One region of the Microbacterium sp. P5_B6 genome, then DNA from elsewhere that is predicted to be linked to it. Evidence: predicted binding sites of a transcription regulator. Region 1 holds the regulator's gene; the other holds the start of a gene.
What was found. Region 1 encodes HspR, which represses chaperone genes until heat shock. Its sites were predicted from a motif close to AAGTTGAGTCNNNNNGACTCAACTT; they were not measured.
Positions count from the first base shown of each region.

Region 1 (11,850 bases):
CTCGGCGGGGACGGCTGTTGCGCCGTCCGCGCGGGCGAGTCCGAGCCATGTGTCCGAGTCCGGGAGCCACACCGAGGGCCGCTGTTCGGCTGCGAGCAGCGGGAAGCCTGCGGCGACAGCCTCGGCGGCGACGCCGGACTTGTCGCGCACGGGCGCGACGACGACGCAATGGCCGTTCACATCGCGGGGTTGGGCGTTGTAGCCGCCGGCGAGATTGGCGACCATCTCCGCGTTCTCGAAGGAGGACATCACCGTCACGGTGGTGCACGGCTCTGCGCCGTTCGTCGCCGCCGGCACGTCGTCGGGGAAGATGGCCGGTTCTGCCTGCGGCTCGGATTCGGTCGTGCTCGCCGCCACCGGTTCGTCGGAGCTTGCGAGGGCGGAGACCACGAGCGTTCCGACGATTCCGATCGATGCCACCAGGATCACGATGACCCCCACGCTGATCCAGATCACCAGGCGTCGCTGTCTGGCACGACGCAGCCGGCGGCGCTCCTCGATGGCGGAGCTCTGAGGGGCGCTCATCGGGCGGCGTCCACAGAGGAACGCACTGCGTGGCGGGGCGTCAGGGCAGGGGTGTCGAGCGTCGACTCGGGCACGTCGATAGTCCTCAGGTGGCGGGAACCTGGCGGGGATCCGCGGTCGTTGATCAGCAGATCCGGGAATCCGCAAGCTCCCACACTAGACCGCGAGCCGTCAGAAGACGGCATCAGCGCGGGGGTCAGCGGACGGCGGTGTTCAGCATCCCGATGATGACGGCCGTCCACCAGGCGCTCTGCGAGACGAGCGCGCTCCAGACGCACCACGCGCGCAGGCGAAGGGGGAGGGCCTGGAACCTCACGCGCGGCGGGAGGCGGCGCAGCTCCGCGGTCAGGCGCGTCATGGCGACGCCGTTCATGGCGACCAGGAGCACGGCTGCCATCTTGACCTGGGTGAGAGGATCCTCGAGGTTCGGCGCGAGGAAGGCGCCGCTGGCGAACAGGCCGATGATGCCGACCCAGGCCAGCGCCGACACCGAGCTCTCCGTGCGCCGCAGATCGGCGAGACTCTCGCGTCCGACGGTCCAGAGGAGCCCGTTGACCTCGAGGAGGACCGCCGCTCCGAGCCCGACGATGATCGATGCCAGGTGGATGAACAGCATCGCCACCCGGAGCCATTGCGGCGGAGCCCCGGACACGCCGAGCCAGAGCGAGAGCGAAAGCCCCAGGATCACGCCCCAGTACGCGAGTGCGCGCCGATGTCGTGCCGCTCGTCGGAGCTCGGTGAGCGGCATGGTCACGGGCGAGGTGAGCCTTTCCTGATCGAGGCGGCCGGTGACGACCGCTCAGGCCGGTGACGACCCCTCAGCGAGGGTAGCCGAACTCCGAAGCCCTTCCGCGTGACCGGGTGTCGCGGGAATCACAGCTGACGCCGCCACCGCAGCGCCCGCGCTGAGAGCGCGGGTCAGACGCGCTGGTGCTTGGGCAGCTTCACCATGAGGAGCAGGACCAGCCCGGCCGCAAGGACGATGACGATGCCGAGGATGCCGTAGTGGGTCGCGCCGAACACGCCGATGAACAGCGCCCACAGCAGCGGTGAGAGGAAGCTCATCACGCGCCCCGTGGTCGCGTACAGGCCGAAGATCTCGCCCTGCATGTTGTCGGGCGAGAGCCGCGCCAGCAGCGCACGGCTCGACGCCTGGGCGGGCCCGACGGCGGCCGAGAGCACGATCCCGCCGATCCAGAAGATGATCTTGCCCTCCTCGCGGAAGACGAAGACGAACAGCGCGCTGACGATGAGGATCGACAGCGCCGCGACGATGACGGTGCGCGCGCCGAAGCGATCGTCGAGCCAGCCGGCGGCGATCGTCGAGATTCCCGCGACGAGGTTGAGGGCGATGCCGAAGAGGATGACCTCGGTCGCCGAGAAGCCGAACGACACGGCCGCGAGGACGCCGCCGAACGCGAAGACCCCGGCGAGCCCGTCGCGATACACCGCGCTCGCGATCAGGAACCAGAACGTCGGGCGGTGCTCGCGGAAGAGCGCGACGACGTCGTTCACCAGCACGACGTAGCTGCGGAAGAACGGCACCTTCTCGCGGTCGTCCCGGGCGGGCGCTTCCGGCACGTTGAAGACGAAGGGAAGCGCGAAGACGACCGTCCAGACGGCGGCGCCGACGGCGATCAGCCGGTAGGCGAGCCCTCCCGAGACATCGAGCCCGAACCACTGCAGCTGGTTGAGCACCACGACGATGACGAGAGCCAGGATGCCGCCGATGTATCCGAGGCCCCAGCCGAGCCCGCTCACGCGGCCGATCGTGCGGGGCGTCGACACCTCCACGAGCATGGCGTTGTAGTTGACCCCGGCAATCTCGGATGCCACGGAGCCGAACGCCACGAGCAGCGCACCGAGCCAGAAGAACGCCGGCTCGGCGTAGACGAAGAACAGCGCGAACTGCAGGACGGCGAGCACGGCGGTGCCGCCGACGACCCAGCGCTTCTTGTTGCCCACCGCGTCGGCACGCTGGCCGAGGACAGGCGCGAGCAGCAGGATCAGGATGCCGGCACCGAAGGTCACCCAGCCGTACCACTCCGCGAGGTTCGACAGGCCCTGGCAGTAGTCGGTCGCCGCGTCCGCCGTTCGCGAGCAGACGAGGCTGCCGTCGGCATTCTCGGCGGCCACCGAGCCCGGGAGGAAGCTGTCCGACACGAGGTACAGCGAGACGAAGACGAACGTCAGGATGACCGAGTTGAACGGCTGCGTCGCCCAGTCCCAGAGCGCCCACGACACGACCTGCCTGCGCGGAACGCGCTGCTCGTCCAGTCCCACGGTGTGCAGCTCGCCGTCGGACAGGAGCGGCTCGGGGATGTGCGGGCGCTGGGGGCCGTCGGTGGGGGAGCTCATGTCGGTCACTCTGGGGTCCTTCGGTGAACGCCGGGTGACGCCGGCGCGCGCGCCGCGCCTTCGCGGTGCGTGCCCAGGCTAATCCCGGCGACGCGCTGGAGCGCGCAGCATCGGGCGACACGGGATCCCACGCCTCCCCGTACCGTGGGGACCATGGATCTCGACTTCGGCGCGCTGTCGCGGCATCCCGATGTCGAGGCTCCCGAGCTGCATGCGGCAGACGCCGCCGATCGCCTGCTCCTCGATGAAGCAGCCGAAGCCCTGGCGGCAGCGGCCGCCGGGACCGTCGTCATCATCGGCGACGCGTACGGGGCGCTCACCCTCGGGGCGGCTGTCCGGCACGGGGTGCCCGGCATCCGGGTGCATCAGGACGGCCTGTCCGGCGAGCGCGCGCTCGCCGCCAACGCGGAGCGGCTCGGCATCGATGCCTTGTGGGAGCATCACGCGCTCGATGCCGCCCTCACATCGGGGGCCGGAGTGGTGCTCCTGCGTCTTCCGCGCTCGCTCGACGCGCTGAGCGAGATCGTCGAAGTCATCGCGCAGCACGCCGCGCCGGGTGTGCGGGTGTTCGCCGGGGGCATGGTCAAGCACATGGCGGTGTCGATGAACGACGTCCTGCGCCAGCGCTTCGCCCGGCTCGACGTCACCCACGCCCGCCAGAAGGCCCGGGTGCTCATCGCCGCCGAGCCCCTTCCCTCCGTCACCTCCACCTGGCCGCGTCGGCAGGCGGACCCCGCCACAGGCCTCACGGTGGTCGCCCACGGAGCTGCCTTCGCGGGCGCCGCCATCGACATCGGCACACGATTCCTGCTCGAGCACCTGGATGCCGCCCCCCGCGTCGCCGAGGCGATCGACCTCGGCTGCGGCACCGGTGTCATCGCCGCCTGGCTCGCCCGCGAGCGGCCTGACCTTCGCGTCGTCGCGACCGACCAGTCCGCGGCGGCCGTGGACTCGGCGCGGGCGACGGCCGCGGCGAACGGCGTCGCGGACCGCGTGGAGGTGGTGCGCGACGATGCGCTGTCGGGCCGAGCCGACGCGAGCGCAGAGCTGATCGTCCTCAACCCGCCGTTCCACATCGGGCATGTCGTGCACGAGGGCATAGCCCTCAAGCTCTTCGCGGACGCCGGCCGCGTGCTCGCCCCGGGCGGCGAGCTGTGGGCCGTCTGGAACTCGCACCTGCGCTATCGGCCCGACCTCGAGCGCCTCGTCGGCCCGACGCGCCAGATCGCCCGCGATCGCACCTTCACGGTGACAGCGTCCCGCGCTCGCTGAAAAGTTGATATGAACCGACTCAACCCCATTTGACGCAACGGGGGCCTCGGCGCTAGCCTTGAGTCATCGCGGCTCAACCCCGTCCGATCCGGGCGGCGGAGGATCGCGAGAGGACTTCGCAAGCCTGGGGCGCGGCATCCGCCCGTCCCGCAAGAAGGAGAGAGAACACATGTCACGTGCTGTTGGAATCGACCTCGGTACGACCAACTCGGTCGTCAGCGTCCTCGAGGGCGGCGAGCCCAAGGTCATCGCGAACGCCGAGGGCTTCCGCACCACCCCGTCGGTGGTCGCGTTCACCAAGGACGGCGAGGTGCTCGTCGGCGAGACCGCCAAGCGCCAGGCCGTCACCAACGTCGACCGCACCGTCTCGTCGGTCAAGCGCCACATGGGCACCGACTGGTCGTTCGGCGTCGACGGCAAGAAGTGGACGCCGCAGGAGATCTCGGCGCGCATCCTCCAGAAGCTCAAGCGCGACGCCGAGCAGTACCTCGGCGACACCGTGACGGATGCCGTCATCACCGTCCCCGCGTACTTCAACGACGCCGAGCGCCAGGCCACCAAGGAGGCCGGCGAGATCTCGGGCCTGAACGTGCTGCGCATCATCAACGAGCCCACTGCCGCCGCTCTGGCGTACGGGCTCGACAAGGGCAAGGAGGACGAGCTCATCCTCGTCTTCGACCTCGGTGGCGGAACCTTCGACGTCTCGCTGCTCGAAGTGGGCAAGGACGACGACTTCTCGACCATCCAGGTGCGCTCGACCGCCGGCGACAACCGCCTCGGCGGCGACGACTGGGACCAGCGCGTCGTCGAGTACCTGATCAAGCAGTTCAAGGACCAGACCGGTGTCGACGTCTCGGGCGACAAGATCGCCCTGCAGCGCCTCAAGGAGGCCGCCGAGCAGGCGAAGAAGGAGCTCTCGTCGTCGACGAGTGCGAGCCTGAACCTGCCGTACCTCTCGCTGACCGAGAACGGCCCCGTGTCGCTGTCCGAGACGCTGACCCGCGCGAAGTTCGAGGACCTCACCAAGGACCTCCTCGACCGCACGAAGAAGCCCTTCGAGGACGTCATCCGCGAGGCGAACATCAAGGTCGGCGACATCGACCACGTCGTGCTCGTCGGCGGATCGACGCGTATGCCCGCTGTCTCGGAGCTCGTCAAGCGCGAGACCGGCAAGGAGCCCAACAAGGGCGTCAACCCGGACGAGGTCGTCGCCGTCGGCGCCGCACTCCAGGCCGGTGTGCTCCGCGGTGAGCGCAAGGACGTCCTGCTGATCGACGTGACCCCCCTGAGCCTCGGCATCGAGACCAAGGGCGGCATCATGACCAAGCTCATCGAGCGCAACACGGCCATCCCGACCAAGCGCAGCGAGACCTTCACGACCGCGGACGACAACCAGCCGTCGGTGGCCATCCAGGTCTTCCAGGGTGAGCGCGACTTCACGCGCGACAACAAGCCGCTGGGCACGTTCGAGCTCACGGGCATCGCTCCGGCGCCCCGCGGCATCCCGCAGGTCGAGGTCACGTTCGACATCGACGCGAACGGCATCGTGCACGTGTCCGCCAAGGACAAGGGCACGGGCAAGGAGCAGTCGATGACGATCACCGGCGGCTCGTCGCTGCCGAAGGACGACATCGAGCGCATGGTGCGCGAGGCCGAGGAGCACGCGGCCGAGGACAAGAAGCGCCGTGAGGCCGCCGAGGTGCGCAACCAGGCCGAGACGCTCTCGTACTCGATCGACAAGCTCATCAAGGAGAACGACGACAAGCTGCCCGAGGACGTCAAGTCCGAGGTGCAGGGAGACGTCGATGCCCTCAAGGCGGCGCTCGCCGGCGACGACGACGACGCGGTCAAGACCGCGTTCGACAAGCTCAACGCGAGCCAGGGCAAGCTCGGCGAGGCGATCTACGCCTCCAGCCAGGCGTCGCAGTCGGCCTCCGAGCCGGTGCCCGACGGCCCGTCGGACGAGGCCGGCGCTTCCACCCCTGACGAGGACGTCGTCGACGCCGAGGTCGTGGACGACGAAGACGAGAAGAAGTAGGACATGACAGACAAGGACTTCGTTCCTTCGGCCGGAGACGGCGAAGAAGAGGTCCGTCCGCAGGACGGGTCGGAGGCTCCGGTCTCCGACCCCGCCCCGCAGGGCGGAGAGGATGCCGCGGCCGGCGAAGAGTGGACCGTCGACGACATCCTCGGCACCGAGCAGAACGTCGACGCCGCGGCCGAGGACGCCAAGCTCGCCGACCTCGAGTCGGTGCTGCTCAACGACCTCAAGCGCCTCCAGGCCGAGTACGCGAACTACCGCCGCCGCACCGAAGAGCAGCGTGAGCGCGACATCGAGCGCGCGAAGGGCGAGGCCGCCAAGGGCATCCTCCCCGTGCTCGACGATCTCGATCGCGCAGCCAAGCACGGCGACCTCGTGGAGGGCTCGCCCTTCGCGCAGATCGGCGAGAAGGTGCGCGCGGTGGCCGAGCGGCTCGGCGTGACGGCATACGGCGAGGCGGGCGAAGCGTTCGACCCGCAGCACCACGAAGCGATCTTCCAGGCGCCGACCCCCGGCGTCGAGGCACCCACGGTGCTCGAGGTCGTCGAGGTCGGCTACCGGGTGGGCTCGGTCGAGCTTCGCCCCGCGAAGGTCGTCGTCGCCGTCCCGGTCGACTGACCAGCTGAGGAGCATGCATGGCGAGTCAGGACTGGTTCGACAAGGACTTCTACAAGATCCTCGGCGTCTCCAAAGACGTCTCGGAAGCGGATCTCAAGAAGACCTACCGCAAGCTCGCGCGCACGCATCACCCTGATTCCAATCAGGGTGATGCGGCGGCCGAGGCGAAGTTCAAGGAGATCAGCGAGGCGTACTCGGTGCTCTCCGACCCTGAGCAGCGCAAGGAGTACGACCAGATCCGCGCCATGGGTGCCGGCGGCGCCCGCTTCACCTCGGCCGGCCCCGGTGCCGCCGGCTTCGAGGACGTGTTCTCGATGTTCGGTCAGGGCCGCACCGGTCGGACCCAGGCTGAAGACATGGACGACATCTTCCGGATGTTCAACCAGACCCAGGGCGGCGGCTTCGGCTCGGGGCGCTTCGGCCAGACGACCGGCGGATTCCGCGGCTACGGCGGCCCCACCCGCGGCGCCGATGTCACGGCGCGCACGACCGTCGACTTCCTGACGGCCACGCGCGGCGAGACCATCACCCTGCAGGGTGACGACGGCAAGCCGTTCAAGGTGAAGATCCCCGCGGGAGTCGCGGACGGCCAGAAGATCCGGCTGCGCGGTCGGGGCCGGCCCTCGCCGGACGGCGGCGAGCCGGGCGATGTCGTCGTGGCGGTCTCGGTGCGGCCGCATCCGGTCTTCACCCGCGATGGCATCAACCTGCGCGTGACGGTGCCGATCACCTTCACCGAGGCGGTCCTCGGCGCGACGATCGAGGTTCCGACGCTGGGCGGCGAGCCGGTCAAGCTGCGGGTCGCGCCCGGCACCCCCTCCGGCCGGGTGCTGCGCGTCAAGGGCCGCGGGGTCGAGACGGCCAAGGGCACGGGCGACCTTCTCGCCGAGGTGCAGGTCGCCGTCCCGTCGCACCTCGACGACGCGGCGCGCGAAGCGCTGGAGCGCTTCCACGCGCTGGAGCCGAAGGAGAACCCGCGCGCCGATCTCATGTCCAAGGCGCGCGGCTAGATCATGACAGAGAACAGGTGTTCCGGCGCGGACAGGACCTCAGCGCCCTGCGCGGTGCTGCCTCCGCCGGAACTCCTGTCCTGAGCGACGAGAGGCGGTGGTTCGCATGGGTGAGCAGCACGACATCGACGAGGACACGCCGATCTTCGCGATCGCCTCAGCGGCCGAGCTCTCCGGGATGCACCCGCAGACCCTGCGCCAGTACGACCGGCTCGGGCTCGTCGTCCCCGCCCGCACCCAGGGCGGATCCCGCCGCTACTCGCTGCGGCACGTGCAGCAGCTGGTTGAAGTGGCCCGGATGTCGGCGGACGGCATGGGGCTTCCGGCCATCGCCCGCATCCTCGAACTCGAGGATCGCGTGCGCGAGCTGCACCTGCGGGTGCGCGACCTCGAAGAGCGGGTGAAGGTCGAGCTCGAGCGCCGTCCGGGTGCTCGGGTCTTCGCCGCCGGTGCGACCGGCGCGGTGGTGACGCTCCGGCACGGCACGCGGGTTCGCCGCGCGACCGAGGTGGTGCTGTGGAGCCCCCGGGTCGGCATCGCTCCGATGGACGACGGTCAGGACGAGGGGACGGATGCTGCTCCCCGCGACGAGCCCGGTCCAGGGGTCCGCGGAACCGCCTGATCAGCCCAGGGCGCGGACGGCAGCCCTCGCCTCGGCCGAGCCGCTCTCTGCCTTCGGGTGTGCGGCGACGAACGCTTCGAAGTCCGACTTCGAGAGGGCGGCATAGGCGTAGGCCCACTCGAGGATCGCCTCACCCACCATCCGCCCGTTGCCGATGTATCCGGCGACCTCGGCGGCGCGGGGGGACTGTGCGTGGGCACGGGCGAGGACCGCGCCGCAGATCTCGGCGTAGTCGCGGAAGGTCGCGTCATCGAGCTGATCCATGTCGATGCCGCCCTTCATGTCGTTGAACTGCCGCACGTAGAAGTCACCGGCGTAGGCACGGAGGTGCCCGAGGAACGGGTCCGAGACCGCCTGCAGGATGCGCTGGAGGGCGACGACACGGCCCCCCTCGCCCTGCTCGGTCACGAGCTCCACCAGTGCATCCGGCTGAGTGATGCCCCCGTACTGCTCGAGCACGCTGCGCCCGGCCTCCTTGCCCTGCAGGATGAGCGCGTTGGCGTCTCCGTCCTGCAGCAGGATCAGCGTGCAGAGCGTGCCCACGCTTCCGACGCCGACCACGCGCAGGGCGATGTCCGACACCGTGTACTGAGCCAGGACGAGCCTGACGTCCACGTTCGCGGACGCCATGTACTTCTGCAGGTTGTCGTGCAGTCGTCCCTCGATCTCAGGCGTCGTGTGCGTCATCGTCGGCGGACGGTCGACGAACATGAGCCGACCCTGATCGTCGAGGGTCGTGAGGCGCTTGGCGGCGCGATCGCCGGTCTTCTTCTCGGCCTCCTTGATCGCGCTCCGCATGGTGCGCTGCGACTCCGGCTCCATGGCCTTCAGGCCGGACTCGGCGTCGAAATGCTCGAAGAAGCGGCGGACGCTGCTGCGCGCCGCGTTCGCCGCCATGGAGCGCGCGTACGTTCGCACCGCCTCCAGAGCGGCCTCCTCGACGACCTTGTGATCGCGGGATGTCGCCTGCCCGGCGATGACGATGCTCGTGACGAGGCGCTTCAGATCCCACTCCCACGGAGCCCACGCAGCTTCGTCGAAGTCGTTGAGGTCGAACATCAGCGTGCGCTGCGGTGAGGCGAAGAAGCCGAAGTTCGAGACGTGCGCATCGCCGCAGGATGCGACCAGGATGCCGCTGTGCGGGTCGCGCGCGAGGTCGGCGGCCTGGATCGCCGCGGTACCCCGGTAGAACGCGAAGGGGCTGGCCGACATCCGCTCGATCCGCAGGGGGACGAGTTCGGCGAGCCGTCCCTCGTTCTGGGCGTCGAGGATCCCGAGCGGATCCCGATCACCCCCGGAGAGGTGCGCCAGCTCGCTCCGCGACACCGCCCGACGGGCGTCCTTGCCGGCTGCCATGCGCTGCTCCACCGTCGCCGGTCGGGTCCACTCGAGCGCAGATGTATAAGAGTCCGTCATGGGCACATCATGGCACCGGCACGCGGGCGGTGCCACGGACCTGGTCGCTCGGCACGTCGTGCGGTCACACCCCTCGGGTGACCGATCGGCGGTGCACCTCGGGCGGCGAGCCCCGCGGCTCTAGAGTGCACCCATGGCGAGCCGATCCGAGATCATGGCGCGGTGGGAGAGTGCCACGCACTGGCCTCTGATCGTGGCAGCCGCCCTGTGGCTCATCGCGTACTCGTGGAAGTCCATCACGGACGCGCAGGGCCCCGAGGCGTTCGTGCTCTGGGTGATCATCGGCCTGACGTGGGTCGTCTTCATCGTCGACTACATCGTGCGTCTCACGCTCGCCAAGCCGCGCGGCGCATGGTTCCGGGGCCATCTGCTCGACCTCGCGATCGTGGCCATCCCGATGCTGCGGGCGCTTCGCCTGCTGCGGGTGCTGACGGTCATGACCTTCGGCAAGCAGACGGCGGGGACGGCATTGCGCAGCCGCATCGCCATCTACGGCGCGGGAGCCTCGCTCCTGGTGATCTATCTCTGCTCGCTGGCGGTGCTCGACGTCGAGCGCGGCGCCCCCAGGTCCAACATCGAGAACTTCGGGGACTCGGTCTGGTGGGCGTTCGTCACGGTGGCGACGGTCGGCTACGGCGACTTCTATCCCGTCACCGCGGTGGGCCGCCTCTGGGCGGTCGGGCTGATGGCCGGCGGTGTCGCGATCGTCGGCACGGTGACGGCGACTGTGTCATCGTGGGTGATCGAGAAGGCGGCGCGCGGTCGCGATGACGACGAGCCGGCGACGCGGGGCCAGATGCGCGCCCTCGTCCAGCAGGTCACCCAGATGCACGAAGAGTTCGCAGCGCCCGCCCGAGAGGACAAGTCGCCATGACATCCGAGGCCCCCGCGGCATCACCAGCCGCCGACAGCCGATCCAGCGAGCGGACGCTCGAGTCGATCTCCCTCGCGATCGGCGCGGGCGCCTTCATCGTCGTCGCGTTCATCGCGATCCTGGCGTTCAGGTTCCAGTCCGCGCCCATCGCCGGCCCCGACTCGCTCGGCCAGTTCGCCGCCGTCACGTCGGCACTCGTCGCGATCGTCGCGTTCGCGGGCGGACGGATGCTGCGGGGCGGCGTTCGTCCGAACGTCCTCGACATCGTCGATCTGGTCGCGCTGGCATTCGCCCACGCCGTCATCGCGCTGTTGAGCTGGACGCTCGTGTCGGTGATCTTCGAGCAGGCATTCATCGGCGCCGAGGTGTTCGGCATCCCGGTCATCGTCCTGTCGGGAGCCGTCGCCGCCGTCACCGGGTACGTCGCGTTCTACTCCGGCACCCATATGGATCTGCAGCTGCTGGCGGTGGTGCTCGCCACGTTCCTCGTCGAGGGGATCGTCGCCAGCATGCTGACGGCATCCGATCCGCAGTGGTGGCAGAAGCACCTCAGCTCGCTGGGCGTCACGAACGACATCTCGTCGCTCGCGTTCAACCTCACCCTGATCGTCGCGGGGATCATCGTGACCACGCTCGCCCGGGCGGCCACCTCGGGCATCCCCACGGCGGCCCCGCACGGCATCGCGCGGGTACGGCTGTGCCTGATCCTGGTCGGGGTGTTCCTCGGCTTCGTCGGCGTGTTCCCCGTGGATGACTGGTTCTGGATCCACACGTTCTTCGCCTCCGGCATGGCCGTCGTCTACGCCGTGCTCGTCATCCGGCTGCGCGGCTGGATCCCCGGGATGTCGCCGTTCTTCATCTATCTCGGCTGGGTCTTCCTGGGCCTCGTGGTGGCGCTCGGCGTGCTCTTCGGAATCGGCTACTACACGCTGACCGCGGTCGAGCTCGTGGCGGGAACGCTCGTGTTCACCTGGATCATCCTGTTCATCCGCAGCGCCGCGGCCTTGCATGAGGACATGCGCCTGACCGACTGATGGATGCCGCGCCTGCCGCAGGTCGGGCAGGATGAGTCCGACCGTGAGGAGTCACATGACCGAGCCGACCACGCCGAGCA
Region 1 is NZ_JBFULL010000001.1:349,404-361,253, reverse strand. It holds gene AC1DP3_RS01545 (vWA domain-containing protein) at 1-525, opposite strand, end outside; gene AC1DP3_RS01540 (hypothetical protein) at 722-1,279, opposite strand; gene AC1DP3_RS01535 (MFS transporter) at 1,444-2,883, opposite strand; gene AC1DP3_RS01530 (class I SAM-dependent methyltransferase) at 3,037-4,155, shown strand; gene dnaK (molecular chaperone DnaK) at 4,325-6,193, shown strand; gene AC1DP3_RS01520 (nucleotide exchange factor GrpE) at 6,197-6,814, shown strand; gene AC1DP3_RS01515 (DnaJ C-terminal domain-containing protein) at 6,832-7,824, shown strand; gene AC1DP3_RS01510 (heat shock protein transcriptional repressor HspR) at 7,931-8,446, shown strand; gene AC1DP3_RS01505 (DUF2252 domain-containing protein) at 8,447-9,862, opposite strand; gene AC1DP3_RS01500 (potassium channel family protein) at 9,996-10,736, shown strand; gene AC1DP3_RS01495 (hypothetical protein) at 10,733-11,770, shown strand; gene AC1DP3_RS01490 (ion channel protein) at 11,826-11,850, shown strand, end outside.

Region 2 (11,850 bases), on a different contig from region 1:
CCTCGACTTCTGATTCGCCCTACTTCCGGTGCTCCCGGACTCCCGCAGTGATCGGCACGGCGACGGCCGCGGCGATCAGGAGCACGCCTCCGATGAAGACGAGCGCCTGAAACGCCGGCAGTGAGAACGACAGACCGACGACGATCATGCCGCCGATCAGCAGAACTCCGTAGATCGCGAAGAGCATCGATCACCTCCAAAACGCTCTTATCGCCAGCGTGAGTCCAGGAAGTCCGGGTTGGGACTCCCTTTCAGCGTCGCTCTGTCACGCACCGCGCCTGATGTAGCGCATCAGGTAGATGATGACCGCGACGACGAGGATGATGATCCCGATCCACAGCAGGAACTTGGCCGCCTCGACGAACAGGCCGAGGAGCAGCAGGACGATTCCGACGATGAGCAGGATCACTGCGAGAGATGTCATGCCCCGACTCTGGCGCTCGATCATTCACCCGTCGACCCCCTTGAAGCCGGGCGCCGGTTGTGCAAGAAGTGAACATGCTCCTCGTTCAGATCGCCCAGCACGCCGACGACCTGCAGCGCGCCGCGGAGTTCTATCGGAGACTGACGGAATCCGAGCCGACGGGTCTCTTCGACCCGCCGGGCCTGCTGTTCTTCGACCTCGGCGGCGTGCGGCTGCTGCTCGACCGCAACGCGCCCTCGTCGCTCATCTACCTGCAGGTGGAGAACATCCACGAGGTGATCGAGCGGCTCGGCGACGTGGAGGTCATCGCGCATCCGCACGTCATCTTCGCCCACGATGACGCCGGCACCCTGGGGCCTGCCGGCCATGAGGAATGGCAGGGGTTCATCCGGGATTCCGAGGGCAACACGGTCGGCCTCGTCTCGTTCCAGCCTCGCTGATCCGGGCTGGCGCGCGACGCGTAGCCTGAAGACATGAGCGCCTACGTCTCGGCGTTCGAGCTGTTCTCCATCGGTGTAGGACCCTCGAGCTCCCACACGGTCGGTCCCATGCGGGCCGCCCGTGATTTCGCCGCACGCCTGTCATCGGCCGGGATGCTCCACCGCGTGGCCCGGGTGACCTGCACCCTGTACGGCTCGCTCGGGGCGACGGGCATCGGACACGGCACTCCGGATGCCGTCGTCGCAGGTCTGCGGGGCGAGGCGCCCGACACCGTTGATCCGGATGCCGTCCGCTCGGCGTGGACCGACTGGCCCGAGGGACGCGAGCTCCTCCTCGACGGCGCGCACGGCATCCCCTTCGCCAAGGCCGACATCGCCTTCGCTCCCCGCACCCGCCTGCCAGGCCACCCCAACGCCATGACGCTCGTCGCCGTCGGAGTGGACGGCTCCCCGCTCAGCGAAGAGACCTACTACTCCATCGGCGGCGGGTTCATCCGCCGCGACGGGGAGCCCGCGAGAGTCGAGGCGCACCCGTACCCGCTGCGGTTCGAGAACGCCGAAGAGCTGCTCGCGACCTGCGACGAGCGCGGGATCACCATCGCCGAGGCCGCCCGCATCAATGAGGAGGCGCTGCGCACCGAGGAGGAGATCGCCGACGGGCTGGACGCCATCTGGGACGCGATGGCGGGATGCATCGAGGCGGGCCTCGCCGCCGAGGGCCAGCTGCCCGGGATGCTGCGCGTCAAGCGGCGGGCGGCGTCGATCCGAGAGCAGCTCGAGGAGGCCGAGTCGGCCGGGCACCGCGAACTGCCGGGGGAGTGGCTCGGAGCCTTCGCCCTCGCCGTGAACGAGGAGAACGCTTCGGGCGGACGCGTCGTGACGGCGCCCACGAACGGCGCCGCCGGCATCCTCCCCGCGGTCGCGATGTACTGGTGGCGGTTCCTCGCCGACTCCGGGCTCGGGGCCGGCAACGCCGTGACACCGTACGGCGAGCTCGTCGGCAGCGCGCTCCTCGGTTTCGGGGCGCCGCCCGTCCTGGCCTCGACCGACGCAGTCGACGACGACCTCATCGCCCACGCGAACCGGCGGCGCGGCATCCGCCGCTTCCTGCTGACCGCGACCGCTCTCGGTTCGCTGTTCAAGGCGAACGCGTCGATCTCGGGCGCCGAAGGCGGCTGTCAGGCCGAGGTCGGCTCGGCGTGCGCCATGGCGGCCGGGGGCCTCACCGCGGTCATGGGCGGCACGAATCGCCAGATCGAGAACGCCGCCGAGATCGCCATGGAGCATCACCTCGGTCTCACCTGCGACCCCGTCGGCGGGCTCGTGCAGATCCCCTGCATCGAGCGCAACGCGATCGCTGCGTCGACGGCCGTGACCGCAGCGCGTCTGGCGTTGCGCGGCGACGGGTCGCACTATGTGTCGCTCGACGCCGTCGTCGAGACCATGCGCCAGACGGGCATCGACATGTCGAACAAGTACAAGGAGACCAGCGAAGGCGGGCTCGCGGTGAACGTCATCGAATGTTGACTTCTTTCCATGATCGACGATGGTTCCGCTGGTTTTGCAGGTTGCGTCGCGTTGGTCGCTTTGGATGGGGGACGCAGGTCGCCTAGCTGACGTGGGCGCTCCCGCGCGCCTTTCGGGGGCCTCGGCTCGGCGTCTGGGACGACCGGATCCAGCCTCGGTTTGGGGGCCGTTCAGGGTGGGCGCTGGATGGGACCGTGCTTGGCGTCTGATGGGCTGGTTGAGGGTCGTGGGAACGGGCCGCTTCTTGGTGAGTTGTTCGCTGGGGGCGAACGGGGCATCTGGCACTCTCGGGGGTCGAGTGCTAATCTGGAGGTACTTGAGCCGCTGAGGCTCAAGTTTCAGATCAATGGGAAACCACGCAACGAAGGAGACGAAAATGGCTTCTTACGACCCGTTCCGTGACCTGGACCGCCTGGCGTCCGGCCTGTTCGACACGCGCCGCGGACCCCGCCGCATGCCGATGGACCTCTACCGCGATGGCGACCACTACGTGCTCACGGCTGACATGCCGGGCGTCGACCCCGGCTCCGTCGACATCGACGTGGATGGTCAGCTGCTCACGATCCGCGCCGAGCGCTCGCTCACCTCGGGCGACGGCGTCAAGTGGATCACCCGCGAGCGCGAGGCCGTCAGCTTCCTGCGTCAGCTGAACCTCGGCCAGGGCATCGACACCGAGAACATCAAGGCCAACTACAGCAACGGTGTGCTCAMCGTCACGATCCCCGTCAGCGAGAAGGCCAAGCCGCGCAAGATCGAGGTCGCATCCGACCAGAACTCGCCGACGATCATGGCGCARGAGAACCGCGAGGAGCCGCAGCCGGTCGAGCAGTGACTCCGCGGAGTCACCCCGGCTACGCGTCGGCGCGCGATTCTGACGATGACAGCCCCCGAGCCCCCAGGGCCCGGGGGCTGTCGCCGTCTTCGCGTGCATGTCGGACCATGCCCGAGCGCCGCTGTCGGCGTTGGTGCAACAAGCGGATAATTCGTCCCGTGATCAATCCCTCGCTTTCACGCCCTGTCCGAGCCCGCCATGACTGACCAGACCGGCAATGCCGTCGAAGTGCGCGGCCTGCAGGTGCGGCGCGGCAGCACCGAGGTGTTCACCGGCCTCGATCTCGACATCCCGCGCGGCCAGATCACGGGGCTCATGGGTCCGTCGGGCTGCGGCAAGACCACCCTCATGCGCTCCATCGTGGGTGTGCAGAAAGTCAAGGGCGGGACGGTGACCGTGCTCGGCGATCCCGCCGGCACCCAGACCCAGCGGCGTCGCGTCGCCTACGACACGCAGGCGGCCTCCGTCTACGGCGACCTGACGATCCAGCAGAACCTCGGCTACTTCGCCCGGATCATCGGCGCGCCGCCGTCGGACGTCGACCGGGTCATCGAGCAGGTCGGCCTCGGCGACCAGGCCCGGCAGACCGTCGACTCGCTCAGCGGCGGCCAGGAGAGCCGGGTGTCGCTCGCCGTGGCCATGCTCGGAACGCCTGAGCTGCTCGTACTCGACGAGCCGACGGTGGGGCTCGACCCCCTGCTGCGCTCCGAGCTCTGGGCGATCTTCCGCACTCTCGCCGAGTCCGGGGCGACGATCGTCGTGAGCAGCCACGTCATGGACGAGGCGCTCCGCTGCGATCGCATCGTGCTCATGCGCGCCGGGCGGATCATCGCCGACACGACACCCGCGCGCCTCCTGTCGGATACGGGTGCCCCGGATCCGGATGCCGCGTTCCTCACGCTCATCGAACGCGATGTCGCCGGCGGTCAGCCACGCACCGCGCCCGCGGGGGACGAGGCATCCGCCGCACCTCCCCACCGGCCGAGAACGCGTCGCGAGGCACGTGAGGAGGCGGAGGGATGAACGGCCTCCGCACCTTCGCGACGAGCGGTCGGGTGCTCCGGCAGCTCAGCCACGATCGCCGCTCGATCGCCCTCATGCTGATCGCACCGAGCCTGCTCGTCGGCCTGTTCGCGTGGCTGTTCAGCGATCAGGAGGGTGTCTTCGACATCTACGGCCCGCCCATCCTGGCGCTGTTCCCCTTCATCATCATGTTCCTGATCACCTCGATCACGACCCTCCGCGAGCGCCGGTCGGGCACCCTCGAGAGGCTGATGACCACGCCGCTCGGCAAGGGCGACTTCATCGTCGGCTACGGCCTGGCGTTCGGAATCATGGCGATGCTGCAGGCCGTCGTGACGGTCACGTTCGCGGTCTGGGTGTGCGGGCTCGAGACCGACGGACCGGTCTGGCAGCTGGGCCTCGTCGCCGTCACGGATGCCGTCCTCGGCATGGCGCTCGGGCTGCTGGCGTCGGCCTTCGCCCGCACCGAGTTCCAGGCCGTGCAGTTCATGCCGCTCATCGTCTTCCCGCAGATCCTGCTGGGCGGCCTGTTCATGCCCAGGGAGGACATGCCCGACGCGCTCTATGCGATCAGCAAGGTCCTGCCCCTCAGCTACGCGATCGACGCGATCAACGCGGTGACCGCCGGCGATGAGGGCTGGGACGTCGCAGGGCCCCTCCTCGTCGTCTTCGGCTTCCTCGTCGCGGCGCTCATCCTGGCGTCGCTGACGCTTCGCCGGCGCACCCAGTAGCCAGGCAGCACCGCGTCGCGGCGGCGCGGCCGACGGCCTTCAGCAGTCGGGCTGGGGCTTGCGCAGCTTGGCGGTGAGCTCGCGCAGCTGTGCCAGCTCGCTGTCGCTGAGGACCGACATCCGCTCCGAGATCGCCCGCCCGTGCGAGGACGCGATCCTGCGGAAGATCGCGCAGCCCTCCTCGGTGGCATGCACCAGCGCGCCCCGGCCGTCCTCGGGATCGGCGCACTTCGACAACAGGCCCCGCGACACCATGCGGTCGACGAGCCGCGAGACACTCGGCTGACTGATGAGCATGTTGGCCGTCACATCGCGCAGCCGCGCCGTCTGGTCGGGACCCCGCGTGACGGTCAGCAGCACGTCGTACTCCGCCTGAGACAGCGCCGTCGCGTCGAAGTCGCCGCTGACGTCGCCGAACACCTCGTGCTGCGCGCGGAAGAGGCTCTCCCACGCGTCGATCGCGAGGCGGCGGTCGGTCATGTCCAAAAGAATAGGACCAACCTGCCGCCGCCGGGCGACCGGATGCCGGACCCTTAGGCTGTGCGCATGCGGAGCCTCGTACGGCGTCTGGTCGCGGCTGGGGTCGCGGCATCCGTCCTCGTCCTCACCCCCTGCGGGGGGTGGCCCACCTCCCTCGACAGTCGCGCCGCCGCGGTGGGGGTGCCGGCCGGAGTCGACGACTTCGGCTTCGCGAGTCTCGACGTGGACTACACCCTCGGCCGCGCCGAAGACGGCACGAGCACGCTCGAGGTCGTCGAGCGGTTCGAGGCGATGTTCCCGGACTTCGACCAGAACCTCGGGATGCGCCGACTCATCCCCGACACCTATCTGGGAGCGCCGCTCAACCCGGAGTTCGTCTCGATCACCGACGCCGAGGGTGCGGAGCGACCGGCCGAAGTCAAGCACGAGGACGGCGTCTTCTCGATGACCTCGCGCGCAGACGAGTTCGTCCACGGGGCACAGACCTACGTGTTCACCTACACGCTCGAGAACGTGACGCTCTTCGATGACGCCGGCGTGGAGGAGTTCTACTGGAACGTCAACGGGCTCGAATGGGCCCAGCCGTTCGGGCGCGTCACCGCGACCCTCCACCTGTCCGGGCAGCTCGTCGACGCGATGACAGGGGCGACCGCCTGCTACCGGGGCTCCGAGGGCTCGACCGACGCGTGCACCATCACGACCACAGCGGATGGGCAGACCGAGGTCTTCGCCGAGACGGCCGAGCTGCCGCCGTACCAGAACATGACCATCGCCGTCGGGTTCCAGCGGGGGACCTTCACCCCGTTCGACCCGTCGTACTTCGCATCGAGCTGGGGATGGCTCCAGGCTCTTTCGGCGCTCCTGCTGCTCGCCGCCGTCGCCTGGGCTCTGGTGGTCCGCCGGCGTGGTCTGCGTGACGCCCCGGGCAGGCCGATACTCATCGCCGAGTACACGCCTCCGCCGGCCATCGACGCACTCGAGAGCGCCGTGCTGCTCGGGCGCACCTCCAAGGCGATCCCGGCCGAAGTCCTCGAGCAGGCGGTGGTGGGCAGCATCCGGATCATCGAAGGCTCCCGGAGCTTCTTCGGCAAGGTCCGCCTGCGAGCCCAGCTCGTCGATCCGACGCGGGCGGACGGCGATGGGCTGATGCTGCTCGACGGGCTCTTCCCGGGCCTCGCCCCCGGCGAGGAGTACGAGTTCGGCCAGACCGACCGCCGGCTCTCCTCCGCCGCGCAGAAGATCCTCAAGGCGGCCGGCACCGAGCTCGAGCGCCGAGGGCTGCGTCGGCAGGTGCCGCTGCGGGTGCGCGCGCTTCCGGTGGTGGCCACCACGATCGGGGCGGGCCTGGTGTTCGTGTTCGGACTGGCGGCGCTGGATGCCTCGGTCTATCCGGGGTTTCCCCTCGTGGTCATGGTGGGCGCGATCCTCGCCGAGCTGCTGGCCATCCGCCTCGTGTCGCACAAGCCGCTCACCGCGCTCGGCGCGGAGACCCGTGACCATCTGACGGGTCTCTTCCAGTTCATCGAATGGGCCGAAGCCGACCGCATCCGGATGCTGCAGTCCATCGAGGGCGCCGAACGGGTGCCGATCGACACCACTGACCGCCGGCAGATGCTGAAGCTGTACGAGGCGCTGCTGCCGTACGCCGTCGTGTTCGGGCAGGAGAAGCAGTGGGCGAAAGAGCTCGCCGTGCTCTACGGCGAGCAGGGAACGCCCGTCTGGTACTCCGGATCGAGCGGCTTCGACGCCTCGGCATTCTCATCCGGAATCGGCACGCTCTCGACGAGCACCTCTGCCTCATCGTCGTCGGGAGGCTCGGGCGGCGGCGGCTCTTCCGGGGGCGGAGGCGGCGGCGGCGGAGGGGGAGGCGTGTAGGCGGCACCCCTCTCGGGTGATTTGCGCGGGTACCCTCTCGCGCCCGCGGTTCACCGCCGATAGAGTCCGAATCGACGGGTAGGGATTACGGGGAACCGTCACCAGGGCAGCGCGAAACACGGATGGTCGAAGGAGAATCCCATGGCTTCCAACTCAGCAGCAGACATCGTCAAGGCGGTGGGAGGTGCCGGCAATATCGAGAGCCTCACCCACTGCGCGACCCGGCTCAGATTCCAGCTCCGCGACGGGGGAGCAGTCGACACGAAGGCCGTCGAGGCCATCCCCGGCGTCATGGGCGCAGTGCCCCAGGCCGGCGACCGGTACCAGGTGGTGATCGGCGGCGGCGTGCAGAACGTGTACAACGACATCCAGGCTCTTCCCGAGATGAAGGGCGGGGGTGTCGCCACCGCTCAGGCCGATCTCGATGATCCCGACGCCATCAAGGCGCGGGAGCGCGCGAAGGGCGTCCGCGGCAAGGTCGCCTGGATCGACTCGTTCTTCGAGTTCCTCTCGGACTCGTTCCGGCCGATCCTCGGCGCGCTTCTCGGCGCATCGTTCTTCATCACGTTCATGGCGCTCATGGCGACCCTCAATGTGATCCCGGACTGGAATGCGCCCGGTGTGACGCTCGACCCCTCGTGGGCCTTCATCAACCTGATGTGGCAGTCGGTCTTCGTCTTCCTCCCGCTGATGGTCGCCTACAACGCCTCGAAGAAGATCGGGGCAGACCCGTGGGTGGGCTTCGCGATCATGGCGGTGCTCATGCTGCCGGGCTTTGCGGCGCTGAAGAGCGAGGCGACCGAGCAGGTCGTGTTCGGCTCGCCGGTGTTCATCGTCCCGATCTTCGGCTTCCCGCTGACGATCTTCGACTACAGCTCGCAGGTCTTCCCGCCGCTGCTCATGGCAGCCGTGCTCGGACCGCTCTACAAGCTGCTGCGCAAGATCATCTCGGCGAACCTGCAGCTGATCTTCGTGCCGTTCTTCGCGATGCTGATCATGATCCCGCTGACCGCGTTCATCATCGGCCCGATCGGCGTGTACGCAGGTGCCGCCCTGGCGCAGGGGCTGGCGGCGATCAACCAATGGTCGCCGTTCATCTTCGCGATCGTCATCCCGCTCGCGTACCCGTTCATGGTGCCGCTCGGCCTGCACTGGCCCATCAACGCCGTCATGCTTCTGAACATCAACACCCTCGGGTACGACTTCATTCAGGGACCCATGGGCGCCTGGAACTTCGCGTGCTTCGGCGCGACCGCCGGTGTGCTCGTCCTGTCGCTCCGTCACCGTGACCTTCAGATGCGGCAGACGGCCACCGGTGCTCTGGCAGCCGGTCTTCTCGGTGGCATCTCTGAGCCTTCCCTCTACGGAATCCACCTCAGGTTCAAGCGGATCTATCCACGGATGCTCGTCGGATGCTTCGTCGGCGGTCTGATCATCGGCGTGGGCAGCCTCGTCCTGAACCTGCCGAACGGCGTCACCACGACCGCGTTCGTCTTCACCTCGCTGCTGACGATCCCGGCGTTCAACCCCATCGGGCTGTATGCGATCGCCATCGCCGGCGCCTTCTTCACCGCGATGTTCCTCGTCATCGGGTCCAACTTCCGCACGCCCGAGCAGCAGGCGGAGTTCGAGGCGACCCGGGATGCCGCCGAGGCGGCGGCCGCAGCGACCGGTGTCTCGGCGGCGAGGATCGAAGCTGCCGAGCCTCGCCGGATCGACGCATCGGATGCCGCGCCCGCCACTGTCGCGGCAGCGACAGCCACGGCCGTGCTCGAGCGCGTCTCGTTCGAAATCGCGTCGCCGCTGGCGGGCAGGGTGGTGGCGCTGTCCGAAGTCCCCGACCCCGTGTTCGCCGGGGGAGTGATGGGCCCGGGTGCGGCCATCGAACCGACCGGTGACACCGTGTACTCGCCGGGAGCGGGTGTGGTGGCCGCGGCTCAGCCGACGGGTCATGCCTTCGGCATCGTGCTCGACGGCGGAGTCGAGGTGCTCATCCACGTCGGCATCGACACGGTGAATCTCGGCGGTGAGGGGTTCGACGTCAAGGTCAAGAACGGCGATCGTGTCGAGCTCGGCACGCCGCTGGTCACCTTCGACCGGGCCATCATCGAGAAGGCCGGCTACCCACTCGTCACGCCGGTCATCGTGCTGAACGCCGATGACTTCGGGACGGTCTCGCCGGTGCTCGAGGGTGATGTGACGCCTGGCGCGTCGCTCATCACGGTCGAGCCGAAGGAGTAGCCCAGATCCACGATGAGACGGGATGCCGGGGGGACCGGCATCCCGTCTCTTTTTGTGTGAATGTGAGAAATGGCTCACATTGCTTTGTCATAGCGGGGTGCGCTGTTACGTTTCGGCGGGGCGCTCGACGATCTCGAGTGCAAAATGACGAAGGAGAAACGCGTGAAACAACGCATTCGCGGTCTGGGAGCCATCCTTGCGGTGGGCGCAACAGTCGTCGCCGGTGCCGCTTTCGGGCCGGCGGCTGTCGCTGCGCCCGCCGATGATTCGCAGCCGTCCGCGGCGCAGAGGCAGGACAACCGGCCCGGGCCTCTGACCGAACGGCAGAACCAGCGCCGCAAGGCGGCGCAGGAGCTGATCCTGTCGGGGCAGGCGGCTCCCGACGAGGACGGCGTCGTCGCACTCGCTGACGACAAGTACTTCGAGGCGACGGTCACCGGACCCGCGCAGGTGTTCACGATCCTGTCCGAGTTCGGCGACCAGGGCAGCAAGAAGCTCGGGCTCGCGCCGGGACCCCTGCACAATCAGATCCCCAAGCCCGAACGCACGGTGAACAACAGCACGCACTGGCTGCCGGACTTCAACACGGCGGCGTACGAGGACCTGTTCTTCGGCGACGGCGAGTCGTTCAAGGACTTCTATGAGAAGCAGTCGTCGGGCGCGTACAGCGTCGCCGGCGGTGTGAGCGACTGGGTGAAGGTGCCCGGAAACGCCTCGACCTATGGCGACAACGCGGTGGAGGACTTCGGAGGTTCCTGGCAGTTCATCGAGGACACCGGGAATGCCTGGTACGACGCGCAGGTCGCGAGCGGTGCGACCCCCGAGCAGATCAAGGCGACGCTGGCGAGCTACGACGTCTGGGATCGCTACGACTTCGACAGCGACGGCAACTTCGACGAGCCGGACGGCTACATCGATCATTTCCAGGCCGTCCACGCCGGAGAGGGCGAGGACGCTGGTGGCGGCGCCCAGGGCGAGGACGCCATCTGGTCGCACCGCTGGTATGTGAACTCCACCGACTACGGCACGACCGGTCCCGCCGCAGCGAAGTTCGGCGGCTCGCAGATCGGCAACACGGGTTACTGGATCGGCGACTACACCGTCGAGGCCGAGAACGGCGGCCTGGGCGTGTTCGCGCACGAGTTCGGCCACGATCTGGGTCTGCCCGACTTCTACGACACCAACGGCGGCGAGAACTCGACCGCGTTCTGGACCCTCATGTCGAGCGGCTCGTGGCTTAACCACGGCATCGAAGACATCGGCACCACGCCCGGCTACATGGGTCCGTGGGAGAAGCTGCAGCTCGGCTGGCTCGACTACTCCGTCGTGTCACCCGGCGAAGGCGGCGACTTCACGCTGAGTCCTGCCGCGCTGCAGGTGGACGGGCAGGACCAGGCGGTTGTCGTCGATGTCGCGGATCAGCCGATCAAGACCGACTACACCGTGCCTGCCGGCGGGCATGCGTGGTGGACGTCGAGCGCGGATGACCTCAACACCACGCTCACCCGGACGCTCGACCTGACCGGCGTCTCGAAGGCGACCGTCACCGCGAACGCCTGGTACGAGATCGAGGACGGGTTCGACTACCTCTATGCGGAGTACAAGCCCGCCGGCGCGGCCAACTGGACCACGCTCGCCACGATCAGCGGCTCGTCCAACGGCAAGTGGAGCAACCTGCGGTTCACCGTTCCGGGCAACGGGAAGGTCGACTTCCGCTTCCGCTACCAGTCGGACGGGGGAGTGCATCTCGCCGGAGCGTTCATCGATGACATCGTCGTGAAGTCGGGGGGCACCACTCTCCTCAGCGACAGCGTCGAGAGCGGGGCCAATGGCTGGACGGCGGCCGGCGGCTTCAAGATCAGCACGGGCAGCGAGGAAGCGGTCGGCGACCGCTACTACCTGCTGGAGAACCGCACCTACGTCGGGTACGACTCGACACTCCAGGTCGGTCCGTACCAGTTCGACAAGCCCTACACCGCACCCGACCACGTGGAGCACTTCCCGTTCCAGGACGGTCTGCTCGTGTGGGCGGTCGATGAGAGCTACTCGGACAACAACACGATCGACCACCCGGGGCACGGCCTCGCGCTCCCGGTCGACGCGCGTCCGGTGAAGTTCACCTACCAGGACGGCACGGGGCCGAGCAACCGGCGCCAGCCGTTCGACGCGACCTTCGGCCTGCAGGCGACGGACGCCGTCGCGCTGCACAAGGAGATCCTGGTCGGCAAGGGCAAGAACCAGACGGTCCAGAGTGTGGCGGCCACCGCGCCCTCGAAC
Region 2 is NZ_JBFULL010000004.1:153,134-164,983, forward strand. It holds gene AC1DP3_RS07375 (hypothetical protein) at 20-187, opposite strand; gene AC1DP3_RS07380 (hypothetical protein) at 266-424, opposite strand; gene AC1DP3_RS07385 (VOC family protein) at 499-864, shown strand; gene AC1DP3_RS07390 (L-serine ammonia-lyase, iron-sulfur-dependent, subunit alpha) at 898-2,391, shown strand; gene AC1DP3_RS07395 (Hsp20/alpha crystallin family protein) at 2,768-3,223, shown strand; gene AC1DP3_RS07400 (ABC transporter ATP-binding protein) at 3,422-4,246, shown strand; gene AC1DP3_RS07405 (ABC transporter permease) at 4,243-4,977, shown strand; gene AC1DP3_RS07410 (MarR family winged helix-turn-helix transcriptional regulator) at 5,017-5,457, opposite strand; gene AC1DP3_RS07415 (DUF2207 domain-containing protein) at 5,524-7,332, shown strand; gene AC1DP3_RS07420 (glucose PTS transporter subunit IIA) at 7,474-9,573, shown strand; gene AC1DP3_RS07425 (immune inhibitor A domain-containing protein) at 9,736-11,850, shown strand, end outside.
Region 2: AC1DP3_RS07395 (Hsp20/alpha crystallin family protein) is a predicted target of HspR. The motif match lies at 2,705-2,729, and genes of this name have one in related genera.